Regions from separate parts of the Halomonas sp. 7T genome, predicted to be linked through region 1. Evidence: predicted binding sites of a transcription regulator. Region 1 holds the regulator's gene; the other holds the start of a gene.
What was found. Region 1 encodes FNR, which switches genes on or off when oxygen is low (the NO sensors DNR and NnrR bind a similar motif). Its sites were predicted from a motif close to TTGATNTANATCAA; they were not measured.

Region 1 (4,550 bases):
CTGGCGTACCTCTCCTGCCCCGCTGACAGCCTCTACTCATCCGGTGAGCGCATGACCATTCTCTATCTGCTGATTCCCTTGTCACTCATCTTGCTGAGCCTCGCGGTCTGGGCATTTTTCTGGGCAGTGAAACATGATCAGTTTGACGATCTTGAAGGCCCCGCCCATCGCGTTTTATTTGATGACGACGAGAACGACTTAACCAAGGAGCAGCGTGCCGAGCGTAAAAAAGCGACTTCCGCGCAAACGAAATCCGATAGCTCAGAGCCGCCGCCATGAACCCGACAGGGTTAGATTTACCACCGGTGATGGCGGCGTTTGTATTTGGTTTGATGGGGGGCGCCCACTGCATTGGCATGTGCGGCGGCATTATGAGCGCTCTCACCTTCGCCGTACCGCCAAGCATGCGCCATCCCGCCCGCATGGGGGGACTTCTGCTCAGCTATAATGCTGGCCGGATCCTCAGCTACATGGTGGCGGGCGCTATCGTGGCCGCTTTAGGGACGTTTATTTCCCTTTCGCCTACCGCTCGCATTGCACTGCAGGGATTTGCTGCGCTCATGCTAATCTTAATGGCGCTGTATATCGCCAACTGGTGGAAAGGCCTGCTGAAGGTCGAAGCCATCGGACGATACCTTTGGCGCTACATAGAGCCGCTGGGGCGCCGTTTAATGCCTGTTGTACATCTTCCTCAAGCGTTTACCCTTGGCGCATTATGGGGCTGGCTTCCCTGCGGTCTGGTCTATTCCATGCTTACCTGGAGTCTCGCGATTGCCGACCCGCTTCAAGGCGCGCTACTCATGGGCGCCTTTGGATTAGGCACCCTACCTGCCCTACTCGCAACAGGCTTAGCCGCCCAGCAGCTTAGCCAGCTAATACGCCACCCGGCCACTCGTAGCATTGCTGCACTGACAATTATTGGTTTTGCAGTATGGCAATTATGGACGCTGGTGGGGCATAGCACCCCTTAACACCCCGGCACGCATTACTTGATATAGCTCAACGCTTTCATGGTTTGCTTGTTCTAGCATTTAACAGCGTTTAAGCCTGTTTGCCAGGCATAAACACCTGTTATCCCCTGTTGCTTTTGAAATCTTGCTATTCAAGCTTGGTGACACCTTGCTTTTAAACCCTGGAGCGCCTTCCATGCGTGCACAAGCCACTGCTGCCGTTTCACACCCTACACTTGCAGCGCCTTCGGCCACTGCCTGGGACGAGGCGCTGCTACGCCGTTATGACAAAAGCGGCCCACGTTACACCTCTTACCCTACGGCACTCGCTTTTCATGAGCAGTTCACCGCAGACGACTTTACCCAAGCGCTAGAACGCAGTAATCACCACCAGCGGCCACTCTCACTTTATGTACACGTGCCTTTCTGTCGCAAAATTTGCTTCTACTGCGCCTGCAATAAAATTGCGACCAAGAATACGCAGCTGGCAGAGCCGTACTTATCTAGGCTCGACCGTGAAATGGTCTTAACTGCTCGCCATTTAGATACCCATCGACCAGTGCAACAGTTGCATTGGGGCGGCGGTACACCAACGTTTCTTTCGCTCTCCCAAATGAGCGATCTGATTGACCGCCTTGATGCGCGCTTTGGTTTATCCATGTCGCCTGATCGTGACTACGCCATTGAAATTGACCCACGGGAAGCCGATGTTTTTACCCTTCGCCACTTGCAGTCGTTGGGCTTTAATCGGCTGAGTCTTGGCGTACAGGATTTAAACCCACAGGTACAAAAAGCGATCAATCGCGTGCAGCCACGGGTGCTCACCGAAACACTGATGGATGAAGCTCATCGACTGAGCTTTCGCTCCCTCAATCTGGATTTGATCTATGGTCTCCCCTTCCAGACTGAACAGAGCTTTGCCGATACGCTTCGCCAAGTCATAGAACTCAACCCTGCACGACTATCAGTGTTTAACTACGCCCACATGCCCGCCCGCTTTGCGCCCCAGCGGCGTATTAACGAAGAAGACCTACCAAGCGCCGATGAAAAACTCGCTATTTTGCATACCACTATTGAGATGCTGAGCAATGCAGGCTATGTACATATTGGGATGGATCATTTTGCTCGGCCAGATGATAGCTTGGCGATTGCACAGCGTAACGGCTCGCTGCAGCGCAATTTTCAAGGTTACTCCAGCCACGCCCAGTGCGACTTGGTAGGACTTGGTGTTTCAGCCATTTCTCGCGTGGATGACGTCTATGCGCAAAACCCTACTTCTCTTGAGCACTTTGAGACAGCGTTAGATCAAGGTAGGCTAGCGACTGAAAAAGGTTTACGATTAAATCATGATGACCTAATACGTCGAGATGTTATTGAACGCTTAATGTGCGATATGCGAATTGATTTAGCTGCGATAGGCCAGCGCTGGGGAATTGATGCTGCTGACTATTTCTCCCCGGTTCTTGAGCAGCTTAACGCGGCAGAGCAGGACGGTTTGCTGATGCGTGATGGCCTCTCTTTGAGCGCCACACACACTGGCCGACTGCTTATTCGTCATATTGCCATGGCTTTCGATGCTTATTTACCAGGTCAATCATCTCAGCGTTACTCAAAGATTATGTGACCCTATTGAGGCGCTTTTGTCTGGCGCCTATCATGGCAAATGATAAATGGAGAATTACATGCCTCACCAAGCCAGCTCCCGACGTTCACTGCTGCAAGAAGCGCGCTGTCAAACCTGCAGTCTTAGTTCGTTGTGCCTACCGCTGGCCCTGGAGCTTGAGGATATGGGGCAGTTCGATGCAATTATCCGCCGTCGCGCGCCGCTTAAAAAAGGCGAATCTCTGTTTCGTCAGGAAGACCCGTTTACCAGTGTCTATGCCGTGCGCTCAGGTAGCCTTAAACAGGTTACCAGTGAAGGTAATGGCAATGATCAGCTCACCAATTTTTATCTGCCCAGCGAATTGGTGGGGTTAGACGGTATCGATGAAAACTATTACCCCGGCAGCGTTATTGCTCTGGAAACCACCACCGTTTGCGAAATTCCTTTCGACCGCCTGGATACGCTCTCTGAAGAGCTGCCCGAATTGCGGGGACAGCTCTACCGGAGCATGAGCAAAGAACTAAAGGATGATCGGCGCATGATGCGTTTGTTGTCACGCAAAACCGCTGATCAGCGGCTCGCCAGCTTTTTAATTACCCTTTCAGACCGCTTTCGCCGCCGTGGGTACTCGCCCTTCAGCTTCCGGCTCTCTATGTCTCGGGCGGATCTAGGTAATTACCTAGGCTTAGCCGTGGAGACTGTTAGCCGGATTCTTAGCCGTTTTCAGCAACAAGCCGTGGTAGCCGTGTCAGGACGTGAAATTAATATCCTCGACATGCAACGGTTAATTATCTTGGCCGAAGAAGACGAACAGACGTCTATACCACGTTGAAGGCTTGGATTCGTCCGGCCATCATTGCGGCTTGTTTGTCTTCCAGGTTTTCAAAATCAAATAGTTGACGGTCGGCGAGCTGGGAAGGCGTCACATTTGTGACTGCTTTAAACATACTTTCCAGCCGTCCAGGATGCTTTTTATCCCACTCGGCCAGCATGTCTTTAACAACCTGTCGCTGAAGATTAGGCTGTGAACCACACAAGTTACACGGAATGATGGGAAACGCCATCAGTCGTGAAAACTCGGCTATGTCTGCCTCTTTACAGTAAGCAAGCGGGCGAATAACGATATTTTTTCCATCATCGGATAGCAGCTTAGGCGGCATGGCTTTTAAAGTCCCGCCAAAAAACATATTCAAAAACAGCGTTTCTAAAATATCTTCACGGTGATGACCCAACGCGATCTTGGTAGCCCCAATTTCTTCAGCAAAGCCATACAGCGACCCTCGGCGCAAACGTGAGCAGAGCGCGCAGGTGGTTTTACCTTCGGGCGTTTTCTCCTTTACCACGGAGTAGGTATCCCGCTCTAGGATATGGTATTCCACACCTAGCTTCTCTAAATAGCGCGGTAGGATATGCTCTGGAAACCCTGGCTGCTTTTGATCCATATTCACCGCCACCAGTGAGAAGTTCACCGGAGCGTTACGCTGCAGGTTGCGCAAAATCTCAAGCATGGTGTAGCTATCTTTACCACCTGACAGGCATACCATTACCCTGTCGCCTTCATTAATCATCTGATAATCAATGATGGCGTTCCCCACCTCACGGCGCAGACGTTTCTGCAACTTATTGAATTCGCGCTTCTGTTTAGCGTCGTGAAGCTCAGACGAATTCAGCTGTTTGCCAGCTAAAATCGTATCTGTCGTTGCGGGGTCAAAATGATCAGGTTGTTGCATGATAGTAAACACTGCCGAGGTTAGAGAGAGCGACACATATTCTAACAATTATAACAACGTTCACCCAATACAAACCCGTAGCGTTATCTTTAACGCAATGGCGCCGGATAACCGAACGTTGATCAATGCGTATTGTGTTGATCTGAGTTGGTGACAGTGCGCTTGACCAGTAGCGGACCAAATAGCTCAAAAACGATCGTCGAGGTGACCACCGTTGCCACAATTAGCCGTCCTTGATCAGGAAAACGCTCAGCAGCCAACAATGCC
Region 2 (4,550 bases), 620 kb from region 1:
GCTCCCTGGCGCAGCGTGGGGTCGCTGTTTTTATGGCACTACTATCGCGGCGAGCCGGTCTAGCGCGAGTCTTTAGATCATTAGCGGGTCTTTAAAGCGTCAGCCCACCAAACTTGCCGTTCTGGTAATCCTCCACCGCCTGAACGATCTCATCGCGGGTGGTCATCACAAAGGGGCCGTGGGAATAAACCGCTTCATCGATTACTTCGCCATGACCAAACAGCAGGCGCGCATCGCTCGCCGCCTCAATGCTTAGGCTTTCACCGTCACGGTCGACCTCAATTAAATGGTGCGCCTTAGCAGGCTCGCCGCCCACCGTCACGTTGCCACTCACCACGTATAGAAACACCTGCCGCCCAGGAGCCACGGGCAGCTGCTCATGCGTACCCGCAGGCAGCGCAAGCGTGGACATAAATATGCCTGTCAGCGACTCGATAGGGCCTGACTGCCCCTGCCACTCCCCGGCAATAAGGTTGAGCGTACCGCCGCCCGCCAGAGGAACCGCGGGAATGCCCTCCTGCTGCAAGCCCACATAGCGCGGCTCGCTCATTTTTAGGCGTGACGGCAGATTGACCCACAGCTGCAGGATTTCAAGCGGCCCGCCCTCGCGCAGAAACTCAGGGGGCGATATCTCTGCATGCACGATACCGCTGCCTGCGGTCATCCACTGCACGCCACCTGCGTGAATTACGCTTTGGTGCTTGGCGCTATCAGCATGGGCCAGCGAACCGTCCAAAATAAACGTCACCGTTTCAAACCCACGGTGCGGATGCGGCCCAAAGGGAAGCCCCTGATTGTTTGCCGGGTAAACCTGCGGGCCGTGGTGATTCAAAAACAGAAACGGATCAAGCTGATCCAACCCCGGTCCCGGCAGCGGCCGACGGGTGACCAAATCACCGATATCATCCCGATGGGCAGGATGCTGCGCGACCACACGGCGAACGGATTGAGTATGGGTTGATGACATAACGCTCTCCTTATCAATACGCCCAGCGTAAAACCTCAGCATAGCGATGAGGAGCGAATAATTTGCCCCGATTTAATGAAAGAAATTGAAGACGATGATGCAGCCTTACTCTCGGCTAAGGCTCAGCGTACCTACGACAACGACCTCTTGCCCCTCTGGACGCACCACGGCCATATCGCCGGACGGCACCACACCGCCAATCAGCGCGGTGATATTGACCTGGTGGGTGACCAACATCAGATTGCCCGGCCCTTGCCACGCCAGAATGGCAGCGCGCATGGCCTGAGTGCGTGCCTCGCGTTCGCTGACATTACGGAAAAATGAGTCTAGCCATGGCGTTGGCTCTACCGCTCCTAAAGCTAAACGTTCAGCGGTTTCCAGCGCACGGCACCAGCGCGATGAGTACACCGCCTCAATAGGTATCCGCCTATCACGAAACGCTTGCCCAACCGACGTTGCCTGGGCGCGCCCCTCTGCTGATAAATTGCGCTGGGTATCACACACCTCAAGCTTAAACGCAGGCGGGTCGCCAATGCCTGGCGCCAGCGCATGACGCATTAAAATCACCAAGCCGCCTTCTTGGAGGGCTTGCCAGGTAGCGGTGTTGGCGTAGGTGGTGAGGGGCAGAATGCTCAGCATACAGAGCAGTAGAACGAAAGAGAGGTAGCGCAACATCAGCATGGCAGGGCATCCTCGATCAAGGTAGAAGCACCATTGTCTAGCGTGTTGCTAGTACCAGCGGCAAAGCTAGTTGGGTGCTAAGTTAACAGTAGCACTAGATGCTAGCCTTGCACTGCCTACCTATGAACCGAGGCCCCCACGGGGCTTTAGCTGTTTGAAAACTCAGCGCGACCTACTACCAAGGGATCAGTTGCCCCAATGTTATTAATATCTTTACCTTCATAATCGAAAGCATTTAACACGTAGCGCATGGCATTGAGACGCGCACGTTTTTTGCAGTTTGACTTGATGACCACCCAAGGACACTCGGAGTGATCCGTATGGAAAAACATGGTCTCTTTAGCTGCCGTGTACTCATCCCATTTTTCCAGCGATGCCAAATCAATCGGGCTCAGCTTCCAACGTTTGAGTGGATGTAGTTCACGCTCTTTAAAACGACGCTGCTGCTCTTCACGACTGACCGAAAACCAGAACTTGATGATGTGCACTCCGCTGCCCACCAAGTTGCGCTCAAGTTCAGGCGCTTGACGTAAAAAGTCCTGATGCTGCTGGTCGGTGCAAAAACCCATGACCCGCTCAACGCCCGCCCGGTTGTACCAGGAGCGGTCAAACAGAACGAGTTCACCGTGCGTTGGCAAGTGTTTAATGTAGCGCTGGAAGTACCACTGCCCCTGCTCGGTTTCTGTCGGCTTTTCAAGCGCTACGACCCGGGAGCCACGCGGGTTTAAATGCTCCATAAAGCGCTTAATAGTGCCGCCCTTTCCTGCAGCATCACGACCTTCAAAGATAATAACGACACGCTGACGCGTTTTTTTAATCCACGCTTGGAGCTTTAGCAATTCCACTTGAAGGTAGTATTTCTGCTTTTCGTACGTTTTACGAGACAGCCGATTCTTATAGGGGTACGGCGCAGAGCGCCAATCGTCGACTAACGCTTCATCCTTTGAAACCGTGCGGCCTTTTTCGAACTGTTTCCAATGCAGCAGTGCTTTTTTCAGCTCAGCTACGTCATCCAATGACGCACCTTCAATAATATCAGCAACCGCTTTTAGCGTTTCTTCATGAGGCTCAGGCAGCGGGCCTTTTAACCCCAATATATCGGCAATGGCGACGGCCTGCGCCTCTTGGGCACCGTGGGTCTTCTTCACAACGCTAAATTCATCTACCCATGAGGGTTGCCCTTCAGATGGCGTGGCTGTCGTTTTATTATCGAGGCTCGCTTTGACCATTGCCCTTCTCTCTTGTTTGGTTTGACGATAGCAGGGGCAATATTTTATTAGGTGCTGACTAAGTTGATAGTGATACGCGTCAACAACTACCAACGAAAACACTTGTGTGCATTGTTATATCACTCAATATTTTGAATCTTAAAATAGAATAAAAGTAAAAAACCATTTAAAATCAATATATTAAAACAAAATAAACACAAAAAATATGCAATTACTACCCAATACACTACCCAACTAGCGTTAGGGAAGACCCAAAACGAAGACCATACTGAAAGTATCGATTGCAGCCTCCGCTCTTTTGTTCTGCATCACTGACTATGGCCACTTCTATTCCCCAAACCGTCCCCCCCATGAAACAGAATAAATTTGTGCATCCGTTCATTTAGCGAAGGTCCTACCCTCATACGCATTAATTGCAATTTACCAAGCTCCAGCTCTACTTCCGCAACGCGCTTTGTTACTGAATCGCAGTATGCCTTTATCGCTTCGCTATCAATCACTGCGTTGTCCAATTTACCTACTAGCGCTTCATATCTGCAGCGGTGATCTATTTCTTCAGACAGGGCTTTTTGCAAGTCCTCAACAGCTTTACTTAAAACACTCTTGATCTGATTAGCCTCCTTCTTTTGCTTTTCCAGCTTCAACAAAAATGATTCTTTTTCTTTTTTATATTTTTCCGTGTCTTGCTTTTGCTCATGTACTGCATTGCTGATGACTTGGCCAAGCGTCTCCACCTGAGATTGACCGCTTTTTTTAGCCAAGGCTTTCAATTGCCTTTGAGCCTCTTTGGACATTTGGATTGATACGGGATTGCCATGCTTTTTGCGATGCTTGCGCACATTCCAATTAGCTTGCATACGGCGACTTAGCTCCCGAAAAACGGCAGTGTCTAGAACGTCCCCTAACATGTAAACCGTTTGTTGCACGCCGTATTGGTTGAGAGTTGTTGTCAACGCGCTAGGTAGTAATCCCGCCGTTGATTTGCGCACTAAGTAATTTGCAATCCAATTAAATTGCTCAAGATCCCCCACATCAACCCATTCAAACGGTCGTGTCATCAGCAGAACCTATAAAGAAAAGTGGAAGCAAAAATTCGTAAAAAACCATGCTTCATCGCTAAAGCAAAAGCATATTACAGTGTAAAGTTACAACGTAGTATAACAATGTAATAAATAATTGTTTATATAGTCCGCAATACCGGATTTTTATTTTCTATAAACTGCCGTATATTGCTTGCTATGAATGCAACAATACTGACCTACAGAGATGCTCGATTAACGCCTGAAGCGCGTTGGCTACTGATGCAGTGGGCATCAGTTATTGGTCTTGAAAAGAGTATCGACTGCCCTTTGCAAACCCTCTTTACTCGCCTAGGCCTAACGTATGCGCAAGGTCGCCGAGCTTGGGAGGTACTCATTGATAAGTACGGTGACAGGCAAGAACAGTTCATTGAAATTGAGCGCCTACCTATCAAAGGGCCAGGGAGGCCAGCTTCGCGTTATCGTTTGTCAGCAAAGCTTGTGAAGGCACTACAGAAGAGCCCATCGTCTTCTACGCACCATGCAGAAGAAATAGCCACACTCACAAAAACGACCCTACTGTCTGCTGAAAATAGAACGAAGGATTTGGTAAGAGATGGGCGTCGACGCCGCTCAAGGTTGACCTTACCTAAC

Region 2: the regulator FNR is predicted to act here: its motif matches at 2,947-2,960, upstream of ppk2 (polyphosphate kinase 2).

Annotation. Positions count from the first base shown of each region.
Region 1 covers NZ_CP087112.1:2,462,537-2,467,086, forward strand. The annotation lists gene LOS15_RS11510 (heavy metal translocating P-type ATPase) at 1-55, shown strand, start outside; gene ccoS (cbb3-type cytochrome oxidase assembly protein CcoS) at 52-279, shown strand; gene LOS15_RS11520 (sulfite exporter TauE/SafE family protein) at 276-971, shown strand; gene hemN (oxygen-independent coproporphyrinogen III oxidase) at 1,147-2,574, shown strand; gene fnr (fumarate/nitrate reduction transcriptional regulator Fnr) at 2,633-3,385, shown strand; gene ttcA (tRNA 2-thiocytidine(32) synthetase TtcA) at 3,372-4,283, opposite strand; gene LOS15_RS11540 (cation:proton antiporter) at 4,406-4,550, opposite strand, start outside.
Region 2 covers NZ_CP087112.1:3,081,127-3,085,676, reverse strand. The annotation lists gene LOS15_RS14455 (DNA-3-methyladenine glycosylase family protein) at 1-63, shown strand, start outside; gene LOS15_RS14450 (pirin family protein) at 92-967, opposite strand; gene LOS15_RS14445 (histidine phosphatase family protein) at 1,073-1,648, opposite strand; gene ppk2 (polyphosphate kinase 2) at 1,795-2,877, opposite strand; gene LOS15_RS14435 (hypothetical protein) at 3,186-3,935, opposite strand; gene LOS15_RS14430 (hypothetical protein) at 4,116-4,550, shown strand, end outside.